3 regions of the Cobetia sp. MMG027 genome follow, and region 2 is predicted to be linked to each of the others. Evidence: predicted binding sites of a transcription regulator. Region 2 holds the regulator's gene; each other region holds the start of a gene.
What was found. Region 2 encodes sigma-54, which starts transcription at its own class of promoters, with help from an activator protein. Its sites were predicted from a motif close to TGGCACNNNNNTTGCTNT; they were not measured.

Region 1: the regulator sigma-54 is predicted to act here: its motif matches at 2,309-2,326, upstream of PJK54_RS02610 (HAD-IIB family hydrolase).
Region 3: the regulator sigma-54 is predicted to act here: its motif matches at 3,195-3,212, upstream of PJK54_RS09810 (amino acid ABC transporter substrate-binding protein).

What each region holds. Positions count from the first base shown of each region.
Region 1 covers NZ_JAQJIO010000002.1:128,222-137,824, reverse strand. The annotation lists gene PJK54_RS02615 (glycosyl transferase) at 76-1,287, opposite strand; gene PJK54_RS02610 (HAD-IIB family hydrolase) at 1,329-2,225, opposite strand; gene PJK54_RS02605 (TRAP transporter large permease) at 2,529-3,830, opposite strand; gene PJK54_RS02600 (TRAP transporter small permease subunit) at 3,830-4,471, opposite strand; gene PJK54_RS02595 (TRAP transporter substrate-binding protein) at 4,627-5,691, opposite strand; gene PJK54_RS02590 (FadR/GntR family transcriptional regulator) at 5,791-6,678, opposite strand; gene PJK54_RS02585 (DUF6506 family protein) at 6,900-7,193, opposite strand; gene glyA (serine hydroxymethyltransferase) at 7,446-8,708, opposite strand; gene PJK54_RS02575 (ABC transporter permease) at 8,928-9,603, opposite strand, start outside.
Region 2 covers NZ_JAQJIO010000005.1:118,793-128,395, reverse strand. The annotation lists gene lptC (LPS export ABC transporter periplasmic protein LptC) at 1-397, shown strand, start outside; gene lptA (lipopolysaccharide transport periplasmic protein LptA) at 496-1,074, shown strand; gene lptB (LPS export ABC transporter ATP-binding protein) at 1,077-1,817, shown strand; gene PJK54_RS08020 (RNA polymerase factor sigma-54) at 2,190-3,638, shown strand; gene hpf (ribosome hibernation-promoting factor, HPF/YfiA family) at 4,238-4,546, shown strand; gene PJK54_RS08010 (PTS sugar transporter subunit IIA) at 4,556-5,026, shown strand; gene rapZ (RNase adapter RapZ) at 5,123-6,037, shown strand; gene PJK54_RS08000 (HPr family phosphocarrier protein) at 6,024-6,293, shown strand; gene mgtE (magnesium transporter) at 6,458-7,813, shown strand; gene pmbA (metalloprotease PmbA) at 7,916-9,286, opposite strand; gene yjgA (ribosome biogenesis factor YjgA) at 9,363-9,603, shown strand, end outside.
Region 3 covers NZ_JAQJIO010000006.1:132,437-142,039, forward strand. The annotation lists gene PJK54_RS09800 (amino acid ABC transporter permease) at 1-652, opposite strand, end outside; gene PJK54_RS09805 (amino acid ABC transporter permease) at 663-1,853, opposite strand; gene PJK54_RS09810 (amino acid ABC transporter substrate-binding protein) at 2,083-3,108, opposite strand; gene speE (polyamine aminopropyltransferase) at 3,522-4,385, opposite strand; gene PJK54_RS09820 (VanZ family protein) at 4,657-5,028, opposite strand; gene hemE (uroporphyrinogen decarboxylase) at 5,085-6,182, opposite strand; gene ribA (GTP cyclohydrolase II) at 6,522-7,157, shown strand; gene trhA (PAQR family membrane homeostasis protein TrhA) at 7,293-7,997, shown strand; gene PJK54_RS09840 (DUF4172 domain-containing protein) at 8,183-9,478, opposite strand.

The DNA.
Region 1 (9,603 bases), on a different contig from region 2:
GCCCCGTTGTCGTTTTACCTTCCCGTGTCTGCCGCAACGTGCGTGACCCATGAAAGCGGTTGGTGAAAGGTGTCGTTACTGGTTGTCCAGCTCCACCGCTTCATGCATGCGCTCGAGCAGGTCCGGCACCGCGGACTGCACCCGATTCCAGCTCGGAATGAAGGGCTTGTCACGCGGGTTGTCGAGGAAGGCGCTGCCGGCATCCATGATGTTGGCGGCGAACAGCTCCACTGCCGCTTCCTCGCTGTGACGATCCACCGTCAGGCCATTCATGACGGCGTCGTTGTAATAGGTCTCGATCAGATCCAGCGCGATGCGATAGTAGGTCGCCTTGATGGTGCGGAAAGTCTCGCCATGGATCTCGACCCCCAGCGTCGCCAGCTTGCGATACATGGCCTTGGCGATATCCAGACTCATGCGATTGAGGCCGCCCAGCGCATCTTCCTCGGACAGCGGCTGATGCTTGTGATCATAGGCATCGGCGATGTCCACCTGGCACAGACGCTTGGTGGAATAGTTGCGATGCACCTCGGACAGCACGCCGATCTCCAGCCCCCAGTCGCTGGGGATGCGAATGTCCGCCAGCACGTCGGTGCGCATCGAGAACTCACCGGACAGCGGATAACGATAGCTGTCGAGATAATCCAGATACGGCAGCGGGCCATAGACCTTCTTGAGCGCACGGATCAACGGCGTGACCATCAGACGTGCCACGCGACCATTGAGCTTGCCCTGGGCGATGCGCGAATAGTAGCCCTTGCAGAATTCGTAGTTGAACTGCGGATGGGCGACCGGGTAGATCAGACGCGCCAGCAGGCCGCGATCATAGGTGACGATATCGCAGTCATGCAGTGCCACCGCCTCGGCGATGCCTGATGACTGCACGTAACCGGAGCAATACCAGACGTTGCGCCCCTTGCCGGCCTCCATCGGTGCCAGACCATGCTCGGTCAGCTCTTCATCCAGTGCACGCAGGCGCGGCCCGTCGTTCCACAGGATACGGTGATGCTGTGGCAGGTGAGAGAAGAACTCCTTGGCATGCTCGAACTGGTCGCGGTCGGCACGATCCAGCCCGATCACGATCTCGCTGAGATACGGCACCTGCGCCAGCTCATCGACGATGTGCTTGAGCGCGGGGCCTTCCAGCTCGGAATACAGCGAGGGCAGAATCAGGCTCATCGGCCGCTTGCGGGAGAAGCGCATCAGATCCGCTTCAAGGTCCTCCACCGGACGGTCGGTCAGGTTATGGAAGTTGGTGATGATGCCATTCTGGTAAAAATCGCTCATGTCAGCTCCTTGTCATACCGAAGACACGCATCAGGCAGGCGTCAGGCGCGCAGGCCTCTGGATGTCCATTCTTCCGGCTGGCCATTGGCCAGCCAGTGACGTAATCCCTCGACCCATCCCTGCGGCCCGGGGTGATTGGCGCGAAAACAGCGGCGTTCATCCGCCAGTAGCGGATACTCGGCAAGCTCCCGATCGCGCTGTGAGGTATCACCGACGCTGGGGATCAGGACAGCGTTGTCGACCGCGGCCAGCAATGGCAGATCATTGGCGCCATCACCGAAGCCCAGTGTCCAGGGACGCACCCGCTCACAGAGCCGGTAGCGCGCGATCAGATAGCGCGCCGCCACCCCCTTGTCAGTGTCGCCCGTCACATGATGGAAACGCCCGCCCCGCGTCAGCTTGAGGCCATGGCTGGCCAGGCGCGTGCGGAACTCCTCGAGGCGCTCCGGCGCGTCCTGCCATACCAGCGGTTCACTGGCATCACGCTCCCCCGCCAGCGCCGCATCCGCCTCTCCCAGCCCCGTCAGCTCGCTGATTCTTGCCACCGACATCGCGGCAAAGCCTTCAAAGGCGAATTCCTCGCTCAGTCCCTCCAGCACCTCGAGAATCGCGCGGCGCGGCATGGCCACCGCGATACGGCACAGGCCGTGCGCATCCGGGGCACTGGCCTCCTCCAGTGGATAGGCACTGAGCCAGGAGGCCGGCAGCGCCACGACGCCTCCGTTCTCGGCGATCCAGGGCTGACCCGCCAGCCCCAGCGAGCGCATCAAGGGCGTGAGTTCAGCCGCGGTCTTGGAGGTATTGGGCACGACCCAGGCGCCGCGAGCACGCAGGCGGGTCAGCCAGCTGCGCGCCGGACCCGGCGAGTAATCGTGATGGTCCAGCAGCGAGCCATCCAGGTCGGTCAGCAACAACAGCGGTGCTTGAGTCTCTGACATGTGAACTCTCCTCATGAAGTGCTGCAGCGTGCCAGGCATCCCCGCGGTGCGGTCTCGTTGCGCCAGGCAAGCCTGCCAAGAGCATTGCAGGGAATGTGCCAAGATGGTGCAGTCGCAATGACAGTCTGGCCTCTCAACTCTCAACTCTGATTCACCGCCGGCTTGCTTGCACCAACAATGAGCACAAATCCCCTGATGCATGTCGCGTCGCCACATTGCAGCGCAAACCTGTCGTCACGAACGACGACGCCCTCGCATCTGCGAGGGCGTCGAGTCTTCGGCCATCAGCAACATCTGTTGAGACTAGACCAGCCACAGTGACAGTTGCGGCCACAGCAGCAACATCGCCAGCACGCACAGCTGGATGGCGATGAACGGCAGCAGCGAGACGAAGATATCCTTGAGACTGATGCCTTCCGGTGCCACGCCTTTCAGATAGAAGGCGGCAGGCCCGAAGGGAGGCGACAGGAAGGACACCTGCATGTTGACCGCGAACAGCACGCCGAACCATACCGGGTCATAGCCGAGCTGAACGATGATCGGCACGAAGATCGGCAGGGTCAGCATCGCGATGCCGATCCAGTCGAGGAACAGCCCCAGCAGCAGCAGGATCGCCATCATCACCATGATGATCGCCAGCGGCGGGATATCGAGGCCGAGAATCATGCTCGACACGAAGCGGTTGCCGCCCATCAGGTTGTAGACCCCGACCAGCGCCGCCGCCCCGATACCGATCCAGATGATCATGCCGCAGGTGTTCATGGTCTGGGACAGCGCACGCTGCATCAGGGTGATGGAGAATTCACCCCGCAGCATCACCGCCACCAGCACGCCGAAGCTGCCCATCGCCGCTGCCTCCGTCACCGAGGCCACCCCACCATAGATGGAACCCAGCACCAGTCCCGCGATGATCGCCGGCACGCCGACGGCCTTGAGCAGCTCACGCTTGCTCTGGAAGCTGGCACGCCGTTCCTCCTCGGGCATCACCGGCCCCAGCGCGGGATTGCGCAGGCAGCGGATCAGCACATAGAGGATATAGCTTGCCATCAGCACGATGGCCGGGGTGATCGCCGCGGTGAACAGATCGGCAATCGACTGGTTGGCGATCAGGCCATAGATGATCAGCACGATGGAGGGCGGCATCATGGTGCCCAGCGAGCCCCCGGCACACACCACGCCGATGGCGATGTGCTTGTCATAGCCGAGCCGGAGCATCTGCGGCAGCGCCAGAATCCCCAGCAGCACGATCTCGCCGCCGATGATGCCGGACATCGCCGCCAGGAAGAACGCCACCACGATGGTCTGGATCGCCACACCACCCGGCAGGCGACCTGCCATCACGCGCATGGCATTGAACAGGTCCTTGGCGATCCCCGAGCGATCCAGCAGCGAGGCCATCAACACGAACATCGGCACCGCCACCAGCGAATACTCGGTGACGAAGCCATAGACACGACTGGTGACCAGCGGCAGCGCCATCGGGCCGAACCAGCCGAAGGTGTAGGCCAGCGCGACCAGGCCGGTGACGAAGGCCAGCGGCAGGCCGGTGACCAGCAGCGCGAAGATGCCGCCGACCAGCAGCATGGTAGCCGTTGCGATATCCATCAGCGCTGCTCCTTGTCTGACGTGGTACGCGTCTCTTGTGCCGTGTGGGCAGCAGCGTCACTTTCCCCTTCGGGCGGACGGGGAGAGAAGAAGGTCTGGTAGAGATGCCACAGCGCCTGCAGGGTCATCACCGCCAGCGCGAACAGGATCACGCCCTTGGTCAGCGCCGGAAACGGCGGATTCCATGAGGTGCCGGAGCGCTCCAGCTGCCATTCGCCCAGCGGGCTGTGCGAGGCGCGCCAGAACATCACCCAGCCTGCGTAACTCATCGCCATGCAGAACACGAGCGTCATCACGTCATTGAAGCAGTCCAGCACGTAGCGAAAGCGCGTGCCGACCAGGTCGTAGAGCACACGCACGCGAATATGGCGGTTGTTGGCCAGCGCCGCCGGCCCGCCCAGCGCGAAGCTGGTCGCGACCAGAAAGATCACCGTCTCGTGGACCCAGGAGGTCGGCGAGTCGAGGCCATAGCGCATCACCACCTCGAACACGCTGATCGCCATCGCCAGCAATACCAGCCACGCCGCGGCGCGCGTGCCCTTGCCGACCAGTCGGTCCAGCGGCGTGCGCGTGCCCAGATTCGGGTCGTGGTCATCCGACGCCTCCGGCAGGCCCGGCGACGCCACATCATGTTCTGCCATATCGAATTCCTTGCTAACTGGCTTGCTCAAGGAGGATCGGCGCGCCCAGTGAGCACGCCGATCATCATCTCCCGCGTCTTTCCTGATCGTCTTGATCCTGTCGACGTCTCGCCCCGGCGACTCTTGTCACGCGGCCGATGACAGCGAGTGGACGCTTACATCAGGTTGCGGTCGGTGAGGAAGGTGACCACGGACTCGTAGACCTTGCCGGTCAGCTCGTTCTTCTCGGCCCATACCTTCCATTCCTGCTGGGCGATGCGACGGAACTTGGCGCGCTCTTCCGGCGCCATGTCGATCACCTCGATATCCGGATTGGCTCGCGCTGCGCTCACCGCCTTGAGGTCACGTGCCTTGAGGGTGAAGACCATGTCGTAGGCCATCGAGTCAGTCGCGGTCTCCATGATCGCCTTGAGATCCGCCGGCAGGCCGTCCCAGATGTCCTTGTTCATCGACACCGCCACCATCGGCAGCGAGTGGAAGCCTGGATAGGACGGGTACTTGGCGAAGCTGTGCAGGCCCTGGTCATCATTGGTGGCGAACACGGTGTAATCCGCCGCGTCGATCACGCCCTTCTCGAGACCGGTGTAGACCTCGGAGCCCGGCAGGTTGACGGGGGCTGCACCGGCCTTCTGGAAGATGTTGTAGACCATGCCTTCCGGCGCACGCACCTTGAGGCCCTTGAGGTCATCGACGGTACGCACCGGCTTCTTGGAGACGAAGGACTCAAGCCCGGTGGCGCCTGCGCCGATCAGATGCACGCCGTAGGGCTCGACCAGCTCGTTGTAGAGCGCCTCACCACCGCCGTGCTGCATGTACTCGAGATATTCCAGCGGATCCCCCCAGGCACCCACCAGGTTGCCCAGCATGCCGAAGGCCGGATTCTGGCCCGAGAAGTAGGACGGGTCCGTCAGGTGGCCCTGCAGGATGCCGGCGCTGACGGCGTCCAGCGTCTGGTTGGCCTGTACCACGGCATTGACCGGCAGGATCTCGATGGCGATGCGCCCATCCGACATGGTCTTGATGTTCTCGGCCCAGGCCTTCTTGACCTCGAACTGCGGCTCACCGGCCGTTTCCGAGGTCTGGAAGGTCCATTCGTACTCGGCCGCCCAGCTGGGCGCGGCCATCGCACTGGCGGCCAGCGCCGTGGAAAGGGCAAGCGCCTTGAGCGCGAAACGCCCGGAGGCGAGGGACGGACGGTGGGACGTGGTGGAATGCGGCATGGTGGAACTCCTGGCGTGTTGTTATGACGTGTTATGACGTTCTTTGGCGGAGGGAAGACGTGCAGACACTTCCCGGCGTGGCGACGCCCAGGGCGCGGGTCACTCTCTTGACAGGGGGGCGGAGAGACTGGGCAGCTGACCGAAACGACGTAGCAGCTCCAGCGGCTCCTGGGCGCGCCCGACACCGTGCGGCCCATCGGCCACCTCGGGCATGGCGAGCCCGAGATCGCGCCCGGTGCGATCCAGCACATGCAGGGTTGCGGCATGGGCCGCCTCCGGCTGGCGCAGACGAATCGCCTCCATCACCGCACGATGGCGACCGAGACTGTCGCCCAGCTCCGAGGCGTTGTGGTTGGAGGTCGCCACCAGCAGGCTGATCGAGGGCTTGAGCACATGGCCGAGCTGCGCCCAGATGACGTTGTGGGTCGCGGCGAAGATGGCGTCATGGAAGGCGATATCGGCACGATCGAATTCTTCCATGGCGCTGCCGCCATGCACCGCTGCCGCCATGCCGTCGTAGGCCTGCTCGATGGCGGACAGGTCCTGGGCGGTGGCCTCGGTGGCCGCCAGTGCGGCAACGAAGGGTTCGATGGAAATGCGGAAGGCGTAGATATCCCGTGCCAGCTGCGGATGCGGCATCGCATAGCGTGTCATCCAGCCGGTGACGCGTGGGTCGAGCAGATGCCACTCGCTGAGCGGATTGACGCGCGTGCCCTGCCCGGTGGTGCGGGTCAGGATGCCGGCATTGACCAGACTCTGGATCGCGGTGCGTACGGTGGCACGGCTCTGGGCGTGCTGATCGCAGAGATCCAGCTCACGAGGGATCAGATTGCCCGGCGGATAACGATTCTCGAAGATGGCCTGCGCCAGCCATTCCGCCACATCGACACGGGCGGTGGTCGACGATTCACTGGCGGTCGCTGACGTTGGGGATGACGTGCTGGCGCGCGGGTGGCCGCCTGCAGCACTCCTGGGTGGCGTGGGCATGATCGAACGTTCCTTGATGGCGTGGCGCGTCAATTGTGGCTCGCTCACCTCCCTCGCAGGATGGGTCGCGGTGCGCTCTTGTCCGTCAAGGAATAGCCCATGTCAGACATGCCAACAAGACACCTTAGACCAAGGGTGAGACCCGACTTTGGTCACACCTTTACGCAACTCCATGTTGCGCAAGGATTATTCAACTTCACCAGACTTCGCGCCATCTTCGCTCATGTCGCGAACCGGACACGACCGATCATCACCGTTCGCTCGGCGCCGCTGTCGGCCACCACCGTTCTCACCGCGGCCTCGCCTGCCGCGCCGAAGCTTGCCGAGAGCTCGATCTGACTGACCCCCTGGGCGATCAGCTCACTGACCAGGCGCTCGGCCGCCTTGAGCGAGCCCAGTGTGGCGACGGAGAGTCGCATCTCCCCGCTCCCCTGGCTGCTCAGCGAGGTATTGCCACTGTGCTCGACCAGAATCAGGAAGGCATGGTGCATAACGTCGTGCGTCTTCACGGCCATGACAGTCTCCTCACCACGAGATGGATCACGCATCAAGAAGCCTAGCGTGTCCCCGCGAGCATCAGGACTGATCTTTCTGAGCGCTTGTGGACCACGGATCAACGACATGTCGCCCCGTCTGGACGTGAGCCGGGCACAAAAAAACGCCTGCCGCTTTCGCGACAGGCGTTCTCGAGCACCTCACTCCGAACCGGTGGCCAGCTCCCTCATGATGCGAACATCATGTGTCGGCGAGCGCCATCCGTCAGGTACTCAGGCGTAGACCGGCAGACGTGCACAGACCTCGGAGACCTTGGCCTGTACCTCGGCTTCGGCAGCGGCGGAATCGCCGGCGACCATCGCCTCGAGGATGTCGCAGATCCAGCCCGCCAGATCCAGACACTCCTGCTCCTTGAAGCCGCGCGTGGTGACGGCCGGGGTGCCGATACGCAGACCGGAGGTGACGAACGGCGACTGCGGGTCACCCGGCACGGCATTCTTGTTGACGGTGATGTGGGCACGGCCCAGTGCGGCGTCAGCGTCCTTGCCGGTCAGGCCCTGCTTGACCAGTGACAGCAGGAACAGGTGGTCTTCGGTGCCGCCGGAGACGACTTCGAAGCCACGCTCCAGGAACACGGATGCCATGGCCTGGGCGTTCTTGACGACCTGCTGCTGGTAGGTCTTGAAGGACGGATCCATCGCTTCCTTGAAGCAGATCGCCTTGGCCGCGATGACGTGCATCAGCGGACCACCCTGGCCACCCGGGAAGACGGCGGAGTTCAGTTTCTTCTCGATGTCGGCATTGCCTTCGGCAGACAGGATCAGGCCGCCACGCGGACCACGCAGGGTCTTGTGCGTGGTGGTGGTGACGACGTGGGCGTGGGGCAGCGGGCTCGGGTAGACACCGGCGGCGACCAGACCGGCCACGTGGGCCATGTCAACCAGCAGGTAGGCACCGACTTCGTCGGCGATCTTGCGGAACTCGGCCCAGTCGATGATCTGGGAGTAGGCGGAGAAGCCGGCGATGATCATCTTCGGCTTGTGCTCACGCGCCAGACGCGCGACTTCGGTGTAGTCGATCAGGCCGTTCTCGCCCAGACCGTACTGCACGGCGTTGTAGTGCTTGCCGGAGAAGTTCGGACGTGCACCGTGAGTCAGGTGACCACCCGCGTCCAGGCTCATGCCCAGAATGGTGTCGCCCGGCGAGACCAGCGCCTGGAAGACGGCACTGTTGGCCTGGGAACCGGCGTGCGGCTGAACGTTGGCGTAGGTGGCACCGAACAGTTCGCAGGCACGATCGATGGCCAGCTGCTCGACCTTGTCGACGAACTCGCAACCGCCGTAGTAACGCTTGCCCGGGTAGCCTTCCGCGTACTTGTTGGTCAGCTGGGAGCCTTGCGCCTGCATGACGCGGGGGCTGGCGTAGTTCTCGGAGGCGATCAGCTCGATGTGAGCTTCCTGGCGAACGACTTCGTCGTCCATGGCGCTCAGGAGCGCATCATCAAAACCGGCAATCTGCATGTCACGGGTGAACATCGGGTGTCCTCGCCTGAAGGGTGATGACGACAGCGAATTCCGGCGCGGCCGGATCGCCATCTAGGGGTAAGATCAGGACCAGCATGATACCTCAGCCGGCGGTCCGATTCACATGAATCAGCATCATTGTTAACGCAAGATGGCCTCACGATCGACACGACGATCCCGAGGCCATCCTGCGGCGGCGTCATGCACTGCGCTGACGCTGCCTTTCCATGCTCACTGCAGGGCGCGCAGCCCCGCCATGGGCGGCTGGCGGCGCACTTCCCGCGACAGCCAGAAGCCCAGCCCGCCGACCAGCACAGCACCGATCAGCGGCAGGCCGAGCCACAGCCACGGATGCAGCACCATCGGCAGGCCCAGCCAGCCGGAATAGAGCCCGACCGCCGCGCCTTCCGCCAGCATCGCGCCCAGCAGACCGCTCAATGCCCCCAGCAGCACGAACTCGGCAGCCTGCAGACGGGCCAGCAGGCTCTGCCCGGCACCGAATACCTTGTAGAGCGCGCCTTCGTGTTCTCGTGCGGGGCGGCTGGCCACCAGGGCCGCGTAGAGCACACTGGCACCGGCCAGCAGTACCAGACCGAGAATCAGCTCGACGGCCCGCGAGACCTGGGCGATCAGCTCCTGCACCCGCGTGAGAATCGCGTCGATGTTGATCAGGGACACGCTGGGGTAATCGCGCACCAGCGGTGCCAGCGCTCCCTCATCCTCGAGATGAAACGCCGTCATGTAGCTGTGGGCGAAGCTCTCGAGCGCCCCGGGCGGGAAGATGACATAGAAGTTGGGCATGAAGCTGTCCCAGTCCACATGGCGCAGATTGACCACCTGCGCCTTGAGGGTCTCGCTGCCGATGGTGAACGACAGGCTATCGCCGATGGACAGTCCCATGCGCTGC
Region 2 (9,603 bases):
CCGTCGCTGGTACGCCACGGGTGACAGTGGCGTGTTGAGCGCCGGCGGCGACACCTTCACCCTCGAGGGCAATGCCAGACTACGCCAGCCTTCGGATGCCTGGACACTGGACACCGACGTGCTGCATTACAGTCGTGAGCAGAACCGTGCCTGGAGTGACGTGCCGGTGGTGATCACCCAGAATGGTCAACGCGTCGAGAGTGACCGCTTCAGCGCTGACCTCTCTCAGGATTCCGCCCAGCTGGAAGGCCGCGTCCGCAGTACCCTGCAACCCGGCAAGGGCAAGAGCGATGCCGCCCGGGAAGCCGAGACTCTCGACACCGGCAATGACACCACCCGTGACGATGATGGCCGCGTCTCCAGCACCTTCGATGCCGCGCCGGCCAAGGATCAGTGAGCGCACCCCTGCATGCGCCGAATCCTCTCTCTCCGATTTCCGCTTCACGATGGCCTGAGTGATCGTGAAGCCTTACCAGTTCTGCCAAGGAGCACTCCATGACTTCAACGACTCTCACGCCCTTGACGGTCTGGCGCCAGACACTCAGACCCGGTGTCATGGCCCTTGGCCTGGCACTTGGCATGACGACGCTTTCCCCGACCGCACTGGCGCTGGACAGCGATGCCAACCAGCCGATCAACATTGCCGCCGACTCACTGTCACTGGATGACAAGGCCGGCACGGCCACCTATACCGGTCGCGTGGAAATGCGCCAGGGCAGCATGAAGCTGGATGCCGCGCGCGTTGACATCAGTCGCGCCGACAGCGGCGAGATCTCCCTGGTCAAGGCCACCGGCCAGCGCGCCTACATGGAGCAGAAACCCGATACCGACGAGCGACTGGTCAAGGGCTGGGCGAATACCATTCGCTACCACGCGCTGGAGCGCCGGGTGGAACTGGTCGGCGATGCCCGTCTGGAGAAAGGCGACGACACCTTCGAAGGCGGCTACGTGGAATACTTCCTGGACAAGCGCCAGGTCAATGCCAGCAATGGCACCGATGCCTCATCCTCCGAGGGGTCACGCGTCCACATGACCCTGACGCCACGTGGCGCCAATGCCAGCAAGGACCAATGAGCATGACTGCTGCCAGCCCACGTACCCTCAGCGCTCGTCATCTGGCCAAGGCCTACAAGGGTCGCAAGGTCGTCAAGGACATCTCGCTGGAAATCCGCCAGGGTGACATCGTAGGCCTGCTGGGCCCCAACGGGGCCGGCAAGACGACCTCGTTCTACATGATCGTCGGCCTCGTGCGCTCGGATGCCGGTAGCGTGACCATCGATGACCACGACCTGTCCGGCGCCGCCATGCATCAGCGGGCTCGCGCCGGCATCGGCTATCTGCCCCAGGAAGCCTCGATCTTCCGCAAGCTCTCGGTATCCGACAACATCATGGCGATCCTCGAGACGCGCAAGGACCTGGATCGCAACGGACGCAAGGCACGCCTGGAGGAGCTGCTCAACGAGTTCAGCATCACGCATATTCGTGACAGTGCCGGCATGAGCCTTTCCGGCGGGGAGCGCCGCCGCGTGGAGATCGCTCGCGCACTGGCCACCGAGCCGGACTTCGTGCTGCTCGATGAGCCGTTTGCCGGCGTGGACCCCATCTCGGTGGGCGAGATCAAGAGCATCGTGCGCCAGCTGCGTGACCGCGGCATCGGGGTGCTGATCACCGATCACAACGTGCGCGAGACACTCGACATCTGCGATACCGCCTACATCGTGGGCGATGGCCAGATCATCGCGCATGGCGACGCCGACACCATCCTCGCCAACCAGCAGGTGCGTGATGTCTACCTGGGTCATGAGTTCAAGCTCTAGCCCGAGAGTGCCGTCAGCCTGGTGAGAGCCGTCAGCCTGGTGAGAGCCGTCAGCCTGGTGAGAGCCGTCAGCCTGACGAGAGCCGTCCGACCTCTTCTGCTCTCACCAGCACCCACCAGCACCCGCCACTTCCTGCTTCATTGTCGGGGCCTCGTTCCCCGCCCCCTCACGCAAGCGCCTCGACATGCGCTTGCGTGATCTCCCCGTGAACCCTCCTGCTCTGCCACACCTCACTCGAATGCATGACGTCCATACCACCTTGGTGGCAACATGGCATGCAAGTTGCTTGAATATTCTCGACTGCCCCTTGTCAGTGCCCCGACCCACGGTATAGCGTAGATGCACGTTCCTTTGCCGTGAATGACAGACCCCATGAAACCCACCTTGCAGCTTCGACTCGGCACTTCCCTGACCATGACCCCGCAACTTCAGCAAGCGATCCAGCTGCTGCAGTTGTCGACGCTGGACCTGCGTCAGGAGATACAGCAGGCGCTCGAGTCAAACCCCATGCTGGAGCTTGACGAGGAATACGAGTCGCTGGATGTCGCGGAGACACAGGACAAGAGCGAGATCTCCACCTCCGAGACCAACAGCGAGATTCCTGAAGAATACCCTCTCGACAGTGACTGGTCGGACCTCTACCAGGACCACGCAGGCAGCCTGACCAGTTCCGGCAGCGGAAGCTCGAGCGAGGACGGGCCGGACTTCGATCGCAACACCAGTGTCGAAAGCCTGCAGGACCATCTGCGCTGGCAGCTGGCGATGACGGACCTCGATGCGCGTGAACGCCAGATGGCGGAGAGTCTGATCGATGCGGTGGATGGGGCCGGCTACCTGAGCATGAGCCTGGACGAACTGGTCGATGGCCTGCGAGGTCAGGGACTGCCCGGCCTCAAGGCGTCGGAACTCGAGCAGGTCCTGCTGCGCCTTCAGCAGTTCGATCCCACCGGTGTGTTCGCTCGAGACCTGCGCGAATGCCTGCTGCTTCAGCTGGCCCTGCTGCCGGACGATCTGCCGCTGCTGGCCCAGGCCCGCCGTCTGGTGCGGCAATTCCTCGAGGCACTGGGCAATGACGATCGCAAGCTGCTCAAGCGTCGCCTGAGCCTGGATGATGATGAGCTGGATCACGTCATTCGTCTGGTACGGGCGCTCGACCCGCGCCCGGCGTCCGCCTGGGGCGAGCCTGCCAGTGATTACGTCATCCCGGACCTGCTGGTCCGTCATACGCGTCACGGCTGGCAGGTCGAGCTCAACCCGGAAGCGCTGCCCAAGCTGCGTATCCAGCCGGAATATGCCGCCCTCATCAAGCGGGCCGACAAGTCCGCGGACAACACCTTCCTCAAGGACAATCTTCAGGAAGCCCGCTGGCTGATGAAGAGCCTGTCCTCACGCAATGACACCCTGCTCAAGGTGGGCCGCGAGATCATGGCGCGCCAGATCGACTTCCTCGAGCAGGGGGAAGAAGGCATGAAGCCGCTGATCCTCGCCAACATCGCGGAAGTGGTCGAGATGCACGAATCCACCATCTCGCGGGTGACCACCCAGAAATATATCCACACCCCGAGAGGCGTGTTCGAACTCAAGTTCTTCTTCTCGAGTCAGGTGGGTGGCAGCGGCAACGGTGACGCGCACTCCAGCACCGCGATCCGTGCGCGCATTCGCAAGCTGATCTCGGAAGAACCGGCGCGCAAGCCATTGTCCGACTCACGCCTGGTGGATCTGCTGGCCAGTGATGGCATCGAGGTAGCGCGCCGGACGGTCGCCAAGTATCGCGAGGCCATGGGCATCCCCTCCTCCAGCGAGCGCAAGCGCTTGGCGTGAGTCTCGACAACGGATACCCGCAAGCCAGCGGGCTCCACACGTCGGAGCGCTGAAGCTCGCCCCCTTGCACCTGCCATCCTGACATCATCTGCCAATCGGTCGTCTGAATACCGGTTGGCAATGCCTGTCCTTGCGACTGCGTGAGTGACTTCACGCCCCCAATTGCCTATTTTTCCAGCCACTTTTCTCCAGAGTGCTTTCTTTTTCCCTCACATCCCACGGACAGATAGCCAGGGGTCGCCACCGACTCCTGCCACACGAACGTCGACGTAAATGCTGACATTGGCCACAAACGGCCGGTTTCTCGAGCCCCATTCCGTCCGTGATGCGAGGCGATGCTCATGAAGAACCTGCTGATATCCCTCGCTGGGTTGAAGACAAGCCTTGCCCCACGATGCAGCGCAGCGTTGATCTTTGTTCAAAGCTTGGGCATTGTCGGGGTAGACGCTCGGTACACCGGCACCGCCGCTCTCGCCAGCAGATGATCGCCACGAGACCATGGCCGGAGTCAGAAAGTGGCCGCGCGTTCAATCAGGGTTTGCTCGCAGTCAAAAAGGGTTACAATTCAAAGGCAACCCGCTGGATAAAGGAGCGTGTCCATGCAAGTGAATATCACCGGGCATCATGTGGAACTCACCGATCCTCTCCGCGATTATGTCAACGAGAAGCTCGCTCGCCTCGAACGGCATTACGACAACATCACCAATGTTCAGGTGACACTGTCGATCGAGAAGGAACGCCAACAGGCTGCCTGCACCCTGCACGCCGCTGGCGCCGACCTCCATGCCCTGGCAGAAGACCCCAACATGTACGCTGCCATCGACGCGCTCGCCGACAAGCTGGACCGCCAGCTGGTCAAACACAAGGAAAAGTCCCAGGCTCGCTCTCAGGGCACCGGGACCCGTTGACCTTCTGCCATGACACTTGATCAGATCCTTCCCCCCGAGCGCACGCTCTACGGCGTCCCCGGGGGGAGCAAGAAGCGGGTGCTGGAATTCTTCAGCACCTTCATTGCTCAGAACATTCCCAGCCTGGACAGCCAGGAAGTCTTCTCGCGCCTGATCGGGCGCGAGAGACTGGGTTCGACGGGCATCGGCCACGGCGTGGCCGTGCCACATGCACGCAGTCCACACTGCAAGACCCCCATCGCGGCGTTCATGAAGCTCGGTGACCCCATCGACTTTGACGCCATCGATGGCGAACCCATCGATCTGCTGTTCGTGCTGCTGGTCCCCGAGGAGGCAGATGACACCCATCTCACTCTGCTCGGCCAGGTGGCGGAACTGCTCAACTCGCCCACCAACCGGGCAGCATTGCGCCAGGCAGACAGTCAGCGAGCATTGTTCGAAGCCCTGACCTCGGCCATCGCCGAATTGCCGGCGCGCTGAACCTGCAAGCCCGGACTCGCTCCGGGCTTGTCGCTGACTGGCCTCAGGCACCCTCCGCTTTCACCTCATGCTGACCTCGCCCTGGGAGAGCACTCCATGAAGATCGTGATCATCAGTGGTCGCTCCGGTTCCGGCAAATCGATTGCCCTCCAGGCGCTGGAAGACATTGGCTACTATGCCATCGACAATCTGCCCGGCATGCTGCTGGCACCATTGGTCGAGCAGCTGGAAAAGGACAGCCCCACCCGCCGGCGCATCGCGGTCTCCATTGACGCGCGCAACCTCCCCGATGCCCTGAGTCGCTTCCCTGAACTGCTCGACAGCGTTCGTCAGAGCGGCATGGATGTGCAGGTCGTCTACCTGACCACGGACTCCCGTGTCCTGCTCGAACGCTATTCCGCGACCCGCCGCCGTCATCCGCTGACCCGCGACAATGACCGCACGCTGGCCGAGGCCATCGAGATCGAGCAGCAGACACTGGCCCCGATTCGTCAGAAGGCGGACCTGGTCATCGACTCGACCAACCTCAGCGTGCATGACCTGCGCTCGCGCATCACCGAACAGGTCGCGCAGCACAGCTCTCGTCATCTGACACTCACCTTCGAGTCCTTCGGCTTCAAGCATGGCGTGCCGACCGATGCCGACATGGTGTTCGATGCCCGCTGCCTGCCCAACCCCTACTGGGACATCAATCTGCGCAGCGATACCGGTCGTGATGACAGCGTGGCGGAATTCCTGCAGCGCTACCCGGACGTCAAGGCGATGCAGGATGACATCGCCGGCTGGCTGGAACGCTGGCTGCCCGCCTATCAGGCCAGCAATCGCAGTTACCTGACCGTTTCGGTGGGCTGTACCGGCGGCCAGCATCGCAGCGTCTATCTCTGCGAGCAGCTGGCCGAACATTTCGCCAAGCAGCTTCCTGAGGTGCGTCTACGCCACCGGGAACTGGGGATCCATACGGCCCTGGCGATCAGCGATACCCGTCAGGAGTCACACGATGCCCAGTCGTGAACTGGTTCTGACCAACAAGCGCGGGCTGCATGCTCGCGCTGCCACCAAGCTGGTCAACTGCTGTGCGCCCTTCGAGGCCACGGTCATGGTCAGTCACGGTGAGCGACGCGCCAACGCGGCCAACGTCATGGCGCTGCTGATGCTGGCAGCCCCGTGTGGCACGGCGCTGATCATCGATGTCGAGGGCGAACAGGCAGATGAGGCCCTGTCTGCGATCGAGTCCCTGTTCGAGGCGCGCTTCGAAGAGGAAGAATGACGCCGCCGCACGCCGTCTGACATCCCCCGCCCGCCGGCTTTCTGCCACTTTTTCCGCGATGATTGCCCTACCGATAAAAAACAGTGTTTTCTTTTGTCGACGCGCCCCCCTGCGCCAATGGTAGAATCAACGCTGTCCTTCATGTCGACAGGGGAAGCCGACAGATGAGCAAGACGTCACGCAAACTCAAGCCAAGACTTGATCGCCTGTCACAGGCACTGGAAAGTGGCGAGCTGGATCAGGCAAGGCGCATGCTGAATCGCGGCCTGGCACCGGTGGACGTGGCCCACTTGCTGGAATCCTCCCCCCCCAAGGAGCGCAACCTGCTCTGGGAGCTGGTCGACGCCGAACTTCAGGGCGATGTGCTCCAATACCTTGGCGAGGATATCCAGAGCGACTTCCTCAAGGACATGGATGCCGAGGACGTCCTGGCCGCCACCGAGAATCTGGAACCGGATGATGTCGCCGACATCCTCCAGCGGCTTCCGAATGCCGTGATTCTCGAAGTCCTCGACTCCATGGAGGCGCAGGAACGCCAGCGGGTCGAGACGGTGCTGTCCTACCCCGAGGACACTGCCGGCGGCTTGATGAACACGGACACCATCACCATCCGTCCGGACATCACCTTGGATGTCGTGTTGCGTTACATCCGCCGTCACGAGCGACTTCCCGATTCCACCGACACCCTGCTGGTCGTCTCGCGCCGCGATGAATTCATCGGCGCCCTGCCCATCAACCGCCTGCTGGTCTCTGACCCCGGTGTCACGGTGCGCGAGGTGATGGATACCGACAGCGTGGTGATTCCGGCATTGATGCCGGAGAGCGAGGTCGCCTCGCTGTTCGAGAAGCATGACCTGATCTCGGCGCCTGTCGTCGGCGGTGATGGCAATCTGCTCGGGCGCATCACCATCGATGACGTGGTCGACGTCATCCGCGGCGATGCCGAGCACCAGGTCATGTCGATGGCGGGGATGGACGAGGATGAAGATACCTTCTCCCCGGTGATGCGCACCTCCTGGCGTCGCGCCATCTGGCTTGGCATCAACCTGCTGACCGCCTTCATGGCGTCCGCCGTGATCGGGATGTTCGAGGGCACCATCCAGAAGATCACCGCGCTGGCGGTACTGATGCCCATCGTCGCCAGCATGGGCGGCATTGCCGGCTCACAGGCACTGACGGTACTGATTCGCGGCATCGCACTGGGACACGTCAAGAGTGGCAACGTGCGCTGGCTTCTCAAGCGCGAAATCATCGTCGCGGGGCTCAATGGCCTGCTGTGGGCGGTGGTGGTCGCCGGGATCGCCATCGTCTGGTTCGGTGATGTCCAGCTGGGGGCCATCATCGGTGCCGCCATCATGATCAATCTGTTGATCGCGGCCGTGACCGGGACATTGCTGCCGATACTGCTCAAGAAGCTCAATATCGACCCGGCCCTCTCCGGCAGCGTGATCCTGACCACCGTGACCGACGTGATCGGCTTCATGGCCTTCCTGGGCCTGGCGACCTGGCTCTACCTGTAATCACGCCAGGAGAGTCACGCATCATCCGGCAGCCTGCAGAAACGAAGACGGCCGCTCCCCCAGGAGCGGCCGTCTGTCTTTTCACGAAGGATGATCTCTAGCTCAATCTTCCAGCGCGTCTTCCTCACCTTCCGACATGCCCGCGACGGTCATGCCACCGATCAGCCAGCTGCCAGAGTGGATGCTGCCCCGGGTATCGACATCATCACCGACCGCCAGCAGATTGGCGGCCATGTCACGCAGATTGCCGGCGATCGTGAACTCCTCGACCGCGTGCTGGATCTCGCCATTCTCGACCCAGAAGCCCGAAGCGCCACGCGAGTAGTCACCGGTCACGCCGTTGACGCCCTGCCCCATCAACTCGGTCACCAGCACGCCGGTGCCCATCTGCTTGAGCATCTCGTCACGTGAGGTCAGCGGCGCGGTGATGCGCACGTTGCGCGCACCGCCCGCGTTGCCGGTGGTCTGCATGCCCAGACGACGAGCACTGTAGGCGCTCAGCATGTAACTCTGCACCTTGCCGTCGGCAAAGTAGACATTGTCACGCGTGGCGACACCGTCGTTGTCGAAGGCGGCACTCGACATGCCACCCACCTCACGCGGCTTCTCGCCGAGGGTGAACCAGTCAGGGAACAGCGGCTGACCCAGGCTGTCGCACAGGAAGCTGGACTCACGATACAGCGAACCACCCGCGATGGCGGACAGATAGTGCCCTACCAGGCCTGCCGACATCTGCGGGTCGAACATGACCGGCATACGCCCCGTCGCCACCTTGCGCGCGTTGAGGCGTGCCAGCGTGCGGCGTGCAGCCTCACGCCCCACATCCTCCGGGGAGCGCAGGTCGGCCGGGTTGCGCACGCTGGTGTAGTCATAGTCACGCTGCATGCCCTGTTCATCCCTGGCGATCAACATGCAGGACATCGAGTGTCGGCTGCCGCACTGACTGGCCAGGAAACCGTGGCTGTTGCCGTAGACCTGCACACCTTCCCCACTGGAGAAGCTGGCACCTTCGGATTGCGCGATGCCTTCCACTTCCAGTCCGGCACGCTCACACGCCAGCGCCAGATCCGTCGCGTCATCGACGCTGATCGCCCAGGGGTGATGCGCCTGAAGGTCCGGGAAATCGGTGGCCATCAGTTCGGCCGGCGCCAATCCGGCAAAGCTGTCCTCGCCGGTGTAATGAGCGATGGAGACCGCTTTCTCGACCGCGGCACGAATCGAGTCGCTACCGGCGTCGGAAGAGGTCGCGCTGCCCTTGCGATTGCCCAGATACACGGTCACGCCGATCCCCTGATCACGCGACAGCTCGACGGTTTCGACTTCTCCGTCACGCACCGAGATGCTGACGCCCTGATCGACGCTGGCGCCCACCTCACAGGCATCGGCTCCCAGACTGCGGGCCAGCTCGAGCGCTTCGCTGACGCGGCGCTCCAGCAGTTGTTGCTGAGCAACGGCATCAAAGGCCTGGCTCATGTTGTTCTCCTTCTGAGGAGACGGGGCGCTGGCAGTGCTATACTGCCGCAAATTTCCCCGACTCGTTGGAATTGGCATGCGTAAAGAAAGACCTGAGGAGCTCGTCGAGCGTCCCAGCAAATCCCAGATGAAGCGTGAAATGATCGAGCTTCAGGCCCTCGGCAAGAAGATCATCGACATGCCGGCCGGTCAGCGCGCCAAGTTCCCGCTCTCCGATGACATGCTGGCCGCCATCGATGAGTGCGGACGCATTCGCAGTCATGAAGGCCTGCGCCGTCACATGCAGTACGTCGGCAAGCTGATGCGCAAGGAAGACC
Region 3 (9,603 bases), on a different contig from region 2:
GCACCGTGATGAGCGGCACGCCGCGCCAGAACTCGATGAACACCACGCAGATGCTCTTCACGATCGGCATCTCGGAGCGACGCCCCAGCGCCAGCAGGATCCCCAGCGGCAGTGCCGCCACGATACCCACCACCGCCAGTACCAGTGTCAGCATCAGACCGCCCCACTCGTGGGTACCGACGATCTCGAGGCCGAAGCTGCCGCCATGCAGCAGGAAGTAGGCAATGAAGGGGAACACCGCCAGGCTGACGATGGCGACCCAGCCCTTGGCCGGCAGCTTCGGAATCGCCAGCCAGGCGATCAGCGCCGCAAAGACGGCGAAGACGATATCGACCCGCCAGGTTTCCTCGCTCGGGTAGAAGCCGTAGATGAACTGATCGAGACGCGCACTGATGAACACCCAGCAGGCGCCCTCCCCCGTGCAGTCCTCACGTGAGGTGCCACTCCAGCTGGCATCGATCAGCGCCCATTGCAGGCTGGGCACCACCAGCAGATAGACCAGATACAGCGCGAACAGCGTGAACAGCGTATTGATCGGTCCGGCGAACAGATTGGCTCGCAGCCAGGCCACCGCACCGATGCTGTCGCTTGGCGCCGGGCGGGAATCGATCATCTTCTCGGTAACCCGTGACAGGGTCTTTTCAATCGACATGGGCAGACCCTCAGCGCTCGACCAACGCCATGCGGGCGTTGAACCAGTTCATGAACATGGAGACCAGCAGACTGATGGTCAGATACACCAGCATCGTCATGGCGATCACCTCGATGGCCTGACCCGTCTGGTTGAGCGTGGTACCCGCGAAGACCGAGACCAGATCGGGATAGCCGATGGCCGTGGCCAGCGACGAGTTCTTGATCAGGTTCAGGTACTGGCTGGTCAGCGGCGGGATGATGACGCGCAGTGCCTGTGGCACCACCACGAGGCGCAGCGTCATGCCACCGGTCAGCGACAGCGCCCGTGAGGCTTCCGTCTGGCCGTGCGGTACCGCCTCGATGCCGGAACGCACGATCTCGGCAATGAACGCCGCGGTGTAGACCGAAAGCGCGACCCACAGGGCGAGGAACTCGGGAACGACCGTAATGCCGCCACGGAAGTTGAAGCCCTTGAGTTCCGGCAGCTCCCAGCTCAGCGGCATGCCCATCGCGAAGTAGGCCAGCAGCGGCGCCACGATGATCAGACCGAGCGAGATCCAGCCCGCCGGCAAGCGCTGACCGGTACGGGCCTGACGCTGGCGGTTCCAGTAGCTGAAGATGCCGCTGGCGACGACGGCCAGCACGAACACGGCAATCACCACCGAGAAGCCGCTGGAGGTGATCGGTGCCGGCACGAACAGACCGCGCACGTTGAGGAAGAAGGCCTCGCCCAGCGACAGCGAACCTCGCGGACTCGGCAGAGTGCGAAGAACGGCGAAGTACCAGAAGAAGATCTGCAGCAGCAGGGGAATGTTGCGGAAGACTTCGATATAGACCGCCGCCAGCCGCGAGATCAGCCAGTTGGGGGAGAGACGGGCGATCCCCATGATGAAGCCGATCACGGTGGCCGCGATGACGCCCAGTGCGGATACCAGCAGAGTGTTGAGCAGACCGACGATGAAGGTATCGCCATAGGTGGACTGCTCGGAATAGTCGATCAGACTTTGCAGAATGCCAAAGCCTGCGGTGTTGTCCAGGAAGGCAAAGCCGGTGGTGATGCCACGGCTTTCGAGGTTGGTCAGGGTATTGCTGACGATGATCGCCAACACGCCGAACACGCCTGCCAACATCAGAAGTTGGAAGATCAGTGCTCGCTTGGCCGGGTCACGCCAGAATGGCGGCTTGACCGTGGCCGGCGGGCGAGAAGCAGGTTGTGTCATACAGGCAATCTCCGCCGGAAAGCTATGCGACTTCCGCCTGCCGCCCTATCGAACGGCAGATCAGTTATCTCTCGGCACTCGAGGAAAGGATCACGGGGAACAGACCAAGCCCCTCACGACGCTGGCCAGGGGAAATGACCGTATGGCCACTTCTCCCTGGCCAGCGTCCTTGCTCAGCCTGCGTCACGGTTCACCCGGCTCGCGCTGGACCTCCAGGCGAGCCGAGGCATCAGCGAACGGGCGGTGCGTACTGGACGCCGCCGTCGGTCCACAGCGCGTTCAGACCACGCTCGATCCCCAGAGCGGAGCCGGTGCCGACATTGCGCTCGAACATCTGCCCGTAGTTGCCCACCTGCTTGATGACCTGATAGGCCCAGTCAGCCGGCAGCCCCATGGCTTCGCCGTAGTTGCCATCGGCACCGACCAGACGCGCGACATTGGGATTGGTATCCGACTTCTTGGCTTCGATGTTGTCGGAGGTCAGGCCCATCTCTTCGGCGTTGATCTGAGCGAACAGGGTCCATTTGACGATGTTGAACCACTGGTCATCGCCCTGACGGACGACGGGGCCCAGCGGCTCCTTGGAGATGACTTCCGGCAGTACCATGGCGGAGGCCGGATCGGAGAGCTTGATGCGCAGGGCGTAGAGCTGGGACTGGTCGGAGGTCAGGACGTCACAGCGGCCCGCTTCGAAGCCCTTGACGGTCTGGTCGGAGGTGTCGAAGACGACCGGTTCGAAGGACATCTCGTTGAGGCGGAAATAATCCGCCAGGTTCAGCTCGGTGGTGGTACCGGACTGGATACAGACCGCCGCGCCATCCAGCTCCTTGGCACTGGAGACCCCCAGGTCCTTGCTGACCATGAAGCCCTGGCCGTCGTAATAGTTCACGCCGGCGAAGTTGAGGCCCAGAGACGTGTCACGCGTGGCGGTCCAGGTGGTGTTGCGCGACAGGACATCGATTTCACCGGACTGCAGCGCGGTGAAGCGTTCCTTGGCCGTCAGCGGGACGTAGCGCACCTTGCTGGCATCACCCAGCACAGCCGCCGCGACACCACGGCAGACATCGACATCCAGGCCCTGCCAGTTGCCGGCGTCATCCGGCGCCGAGAAGCCCGGCAGACCGGTGCTGACACCACACTGGACAAAGCCCTTTTCCTTGACGCTATCCAGAGTCGCGGCACTGGCACCACTGGCTACCGAGGCAGCCAGGAGGGCGGCGCTAGCGATCAGCAGTGGCTTCTTGTTGTTATGCATCTTGAATCCCTCGCGTATGTCTGGAATCCGCTCGGAAACACCCCGAGACGGTGATGGTGCAATGCTGTGCATGGCACCCCTCGACAATAGCAAGCTCCGTTCCAATTTCCGCCTATCGTGTGATCCGCTGCGTTCAACGCTGAAAAAACAGCCGAACGGCAGTGAAAACGGCCAAACCTCCCGATGCCGACCGTCGATCATATGGCGAGACAAGCGTGCAGATAGTGGCGTCTGACGCCTCGTTCGCTTCATATCGGTGCAAAATAAAAACGGCCGTTTCATGACGAAACGGCCGTTCTTGAACTTCCCTGCGCTCCGGTCTGGGGAGTTGCGACCAATGTCGCAGCCACCCTGACTCAACGCTACCGCGCACTGAAACGCATCCTTCACGCCCCGATGCGCTTCTAGATGACTCAGTCTTCCAGCAGACGCTGCATGAAGGGAGGCAGTACCAGGGCGGCACGATGGCCTTCCACGGTATAGAAATCGCGCGCGAAGCTGGCCGCAGCCGCGTCTTCCTCACGGAAGGACTTCACGTCACATCCCTTGCCCGCCAGGGTGCAGCTCCACCAGCCGGACGGGTATACCGGCTGCGGGAACGGCAGGGTCGCGACGCTGTCGAAGCCCGCTTCGCCCATGTCGTTGCGCAGGTCCTTGATAATGGAGTCGGTGTGATACAGCGGCGACTCGCTCTGCTGCACCATCACCCCCCCCTGCTTGAGGATACGGTGGCAGCGCTTGAGGAAATCGGTCTTGAACAGACCTTCCGCCGGACCGACCGGATCCGTGGAATCGACGATCAGCACGTCGATGCTCTCGTCCGGGCAGTTGTCGACCCACTTGACGCCATCCTCGAACAGCAGCTCGGCACGCGGGTCATCATTGGACTCGACCAGTGCCGGGAAGAACTGCTCGGAAGCCCGCGTGACCGCCGGATCGATGTCGATCTGGGTGACCTTCTCCACGCCCGGGTGCTTGAGCACCTCACGCAGGGTGCCACAGTCGCCCCCCCCGATGATGACGACACGCTTGGGGGCCGCGTGGGTGAACAGCGCCGGATGCGACATCATCTCGTGATAGAGGAAGTTGTCGCGGTCGGTCAGCATCACGCAGCCGTCCAGCACCATCAGATTGCCGTAGGTCTCGGTGGCATAGACCTCAAGGTGCTGATAAGGCGTCTGCTCGTCATGCAGCTTGTGGCTGACCTTGAGCGAGAAGGCGCTGCCGTGGCGGTCGAAGATTTCGGTGAACCAGGAGCCATCGAGATGTTCGGTCATGAGAACCCTCACAAGGGATATCGGAGTCGGATATCAAGGTATGAATAAGAGGACGGGACATCAGACCCTCAAGGCCTGAATCATCGACGCACGCGTCATCGGGCGATGCAGTCCTGATCAATCAACAGGACTCAGGCGCAGCACCATAGCCAAAGACACGCGGAGTGGAAAGAGCTTGTGCACGATCTCGAGGCACTGGGGTTGACGCGCGATGACCAACGACTCACCCGCCAGGCCTCTTCTGGCGGGTAGAGGCCTGGCACACGGCCCGTCACAGGCGGCTCAGGCGCACCATCAGACGTCCGCCCAGGTGGCAGCCAAGCCCGGCAAGAATGCCGAGGAAATCCGCCAGCGCATCCAGCACTTCTGCCCCGCGATAGGGAATCACCAGCTGCAGCCCCTCGATGCCAACGCCCAGCAGCAGCAAGGCGGGCAGGATGACAAGACTGCTCAACCCGGCCAGCCGCGTGGTCAGTGCCAGCAAGGCGAAGGCGGAGAAATGCTGCAGCTTGTCCCAGGGGAAGGTCTGCTCCGGGTGAGGCTCACCCGGCGAGAGCGTGCCGAACAGGATCAGCAGCAGGCAGAACAGTGCCACGCACGCCCAGCCTCGCCTCGGCGCGAGGCGTTGCTCCAGCGGCGTCATGCGTGATACCCCGCCATGAAAGACACGGCGGGGCTGTCAGCCATCAGTGACATGGTTCAATCGCGCGCCAGCGGCGTGGCGTTGGCGGTGTCATCCTGATGATAGGCGGGGCTCAGCTCATGCAGAGCGTCCATCAGAGCATTGACGTTGCCCGGGTCAGTGAACTGGCTGATGCCATGCCCCAGGTTGAAGATGTGGCCAGGCCCCTGACCGTAGCTATCGAGAATGCGGCCGACTTCGGCACGAATCGCGGCGGGAGTGCCGAACAGCGCATTCGGGTCCAGATTGCCCTGCAAGGCCACGCGATGGCCGACGCGCGCGCGCGCATCCGACATCTCGGTGGTCCAGTCCAGGCCGACACCGTCACAACCGCTGGCGGCGATGTGCTCGAGCCACTGGCCGCCATTCTTGGTGAACAGGATCACCGGCACGCGATTGCCTTCGCTGTCAGGCTTGAGGCCAGCGACGATCTGCTCCATGTAACGCAGCGAGAACTCGAGATAGGCCGGTGTGGACAGGGTGCCGCCCCAGGTATCGAAGATCTGCACTGCCTGGGCACCCGCCGCGATCTGGGCGTTCAGGTAATCGGTGACGGCCTGAGCGAGGGTGTCGAGCAACTGATGCATGGCTTCGGGGCTGGAATACATCAGGCCTTTCACATGGCGGAAGTCCTTGCTGGAACCGCCCTCGACCATATAGGTCGCCAGTGTCCAGGGACTGCCGGAGAACCCGATCAGCGGTACGCGACCGTTCAGCTCGCGGCGGATGGTCGAGACGGCACGCATGACGTAATCGAGATCACGCTCGACGTTCGGAACGCTCAGCGCCTCGATTTCCGCGGCGGTGCGCACCGTCTTGCGGAATTTCGGACCTTCACCTGTCTCGAAGTAAAGCCCGAGGCCCATGGCATCCGGGATGGTCAGGATGTCGGAGAACAGAATGGCGGCATCGAGCGGGAAACGCTCCAATGGCTGCAGCGTCACCTCGCAGGCACGCGCGGTGTCCATGCACAGGTCCATGAAGCCACCGGCCTGACCGCGGATTTCACGGTATTCCGGCAGATAACGGCCCGCCTGGCGCATCATCCAGACAGGGGTACGGTCAACCGGCTGACGGGCCAGCGCGCGCAGGAAGCGATCATTCTTCAGGGTCATCGGAATCACACATCAGCTCGGGAATGTCCCGGCATTCTATCAGAGCCTGAGCAAAATCCCGCCCATCGCGACGATGCAACAAATGCATTGGCTTTCCCCTCGCTTTCCGCCCAGACACCCGCCCGGCCTCTCCTCCTGAAGTGCTTCCACGGATTGTGGTGGTGTCGGCAACAACGCTTTTCCATCGCAGGCGATGAGTCGCACGCTTCAGACTGGTAAACTCGCCTGATGATTGCATGCTGGCCGCCAATGACGTGAATCACTCATCGAGACATTGCCGAGTCCCCGCATGCCCGTGCTTTTTCAGCCCGGCGATTGTTCGGGCGTTCGAGGTGAACAGTGACCATTCGATTCATCGCCGCCTCGCGGCTGCCAACCCCCTGGGCGACCTTCACCATGCACGGTTTCGAGGACGAAACCACCGGCAAGGACCACATCGCTCTGACCCTGGGCGACATCGATGACGGTGCCCCGGTGCTGGGCCGTGTGCATTCCGAGTGCCTGACCGGCGACGCCCTCTTCTCCATGCGCTGTGACTGCGGCTATCAGCTGCAGGAAGCGCTCAAGCGCATTGCCGCCGAAGGGCGTGGCGTGCTGCTCTACCTGCGTCAGGAAGGGCGCGGCATCGGCCTGCTCAACAAGATTCGCGCCTATGAGCTGCAGGATGGCGGTGCCGATACCGTCGAAGCCAATGAGCGCCTGGGCTTCGGCGCTGACATGCGCCGCTACGATATCTGCGTCCCGATGCTGGAGCATCTCGGGGTCAGCACCCTCAAGCTGATGACCAACAACCCGCGCAAGGTCGATGCGCTCACCCGCGATGGCGTCACCATCAGCGAGCGTCAGCCGATCACCACCGGTCTGAACCCGCACAACGAGCAATACCTCTCGACCAAGGCCGGCAAGCTTGGCCACATGATGGCACTCGATGACTTCACCCACGCCAGCGACGTGGATATCGAGCGCAGCGAGTAGAGATCGAGATGCGGGAGGGGGGCACTGATGTGCTCCCGCCCATCGAGAGCCCATGAAGGCGGCGAAAGAGCGTGACATGACGGCGTCATCCTATAGAGAGTAGGCTTGAGAGGAATCCGCGCCGGAGACATCACCATGCGCAAGCCCTCACCCTCTCCCTCACCGACATCGTCATCCGAGACATCGTCACGTCCCGCTCTCTATACCCGGTTTGAAGAATGGCTACATAGTGCCAGCCACGGTCTCGGCGCTGTCATGGGACTCATCGGCACCGTGGTGCTGATCGTGATGGCCTGTCTGGCGGCAGAGGCCGATCCCTGGAAGATCATCAGCATCAGCCTCTATGGCATCACCCTGGTCGCGCTCTACGCTGCCTCGACGCTCTATCATGGCATCCGCCACCCACGCCTCAAGTCCGCTTTCCAGTTGATGGACCACTGCGCCATCTATCTGCTCATCGCTGGCACCTATACCCCCTTTCTGCTGGTCAATCTGCGGGGTCCGACAGGCTGGACACTGTTTGCCATCATCTGGTCCCTCGCGCTGGGCGGCATCTTTCTCAAGCTGCGCTGGCCAGCGCGTTTCAGTGCGCTGCGCGTCACCGTCTATCTATTGATGGGCTGGCTGATCGTGTTCGCGTCACCCCTGCTGGTCGAGCAGCTCTCCGAGACGGGGCTCATCCTGCTGGTCGCCGGCGGCATCACCTATACCCTGGGCGTGATCTTCTTTCTGATGACGCGCCTGCGCTATCACCACGCCATCTGGCACCTGTTCGTGCTTGGCGGCAGTACCTGCCACTTCTTCGCCATCTATACCGCGGTGCTGCCGTATTCCGTGTGATGTCATCGGGGGCGACGCTATTGAGCACACCGGCTTGAGAACACGGCACTGAGAACACAGGCAAGCCACCTCAAAAAAGCGGGAAGGGTCGTCATGACCCTTCCCGCTTTTTTTCGCGATTTTTTGACGCTTCAGGGCTCATCCCTCACAGCGCTGTTTTCTCGAGGAGCTATTTCCCTGTGGCGCTACCTTCCTGCGGGGTTGCCTTCCTGAGGAGCGAAGACCGGCAAGCGATACCGGGTACCGCGCCCGACACCGTAGCTTTCCAGTACCTGCTTGGCGGTCAGATCGGCGAGATCGCGGGCGGCGGTAGGGTCAGAGGTATCGACCAGGGCACGGTATTCGGCGCGCCCCACGCCCTCTTCGTCGTCTCGCTCCAACAATGTCAGTACCAGCTCGCGCTGGCGGGCATTCAGCGGCGTACGCGCGTGCTCCAGCCACAGTCGCTCGGCACGCTGGACGCGCTGGTAATGGAAGGCCGTCCGACGACCGGCGTCGCGCAGACGCAAAAGCCACCACTCGGCCCAGACATTCATGTCACCGGGCGCTGCATCCTCCCCCTCACCATTGAGCGCGCGGTCCAGCTGCGGCGGCAGCGGATGGCCGCTGGCCGAGGTCTGGGGCTTGCCGAGATAACGCTGCTCCAGCTCGCGCAATTCATCTTGATGCTCGAGCACCACCGAGAACAGTGCCTGGCGGCGCCAGCAGAGTTGCTCCAGCGCTTCCGGCTCCCAGCGCTCGGCGACCTTGCCGACAAACTCGCCCTGCTGCTGCAACGCGGCCAGGGCATCGATTCGTGTCAGCCAGCGCATCAGCAGCAAGCGCCCGATCAAGCCGTTGCCCAAGGCCAGCGGTGCGAGCGCCTGCCAGTGCGCATGCAGCTGCAGGGCATTCAACACCCCTGAGTTATCCACATCCGGTTCTTCCGTCGCCAGACGCTGCCAGAAGACATCCAGCTCCCGGTCCAACGCATCGGGGTTCTCCGCCGGGGCGCGATAGCGCAAGCGCTTGAGGCCATAACGACCGCTGACTGCTTCGTAGCGCGCCTCGCGCCATGCACCGAGTGGCTGACCACTACTGCGCGGCAGGAAAGGCCCCAGACGCCGATGCCACTCGAGCACCTGTTGGCGGGTCAGCGGCTGGAATGCCGTACGCACGACTTCCAGCGTCACATCCACGAAGACGTCGACGCCAGGCGCCGGCCCGCGCGGTGACTCCTGATGGCCGGACTCCAGCCCCAGCGCCTGATACAGCGCATCACGCAACGCCGCCCGCCCGAGCACCACGCCGGACAGCTGGGCACTGGCTTCCATCTCTTCGCTGAGGAGCGTCGCCTCGAGACGCAGGCGTTGTCGGGGATAGAGATTCTGTCCCTGAGCGACCAGCGGCGACATCACCGCCTGGGTCGCCGCCAACTGCCCCATCAAGGGCATGACCTCCAACCGCCCCCGTGGCCAGTCAGTCTGCTGCCAGATCCACATAAGTTGTTATTCCCATTGAGGTTTTCACCAACATCTTATCAAAAAGATCCGCAATAAACCACATATCGAATCACTTAATGATGCGCAAAGCAGGAAAGATGCGATCATCGCTTTTGATTTGACCA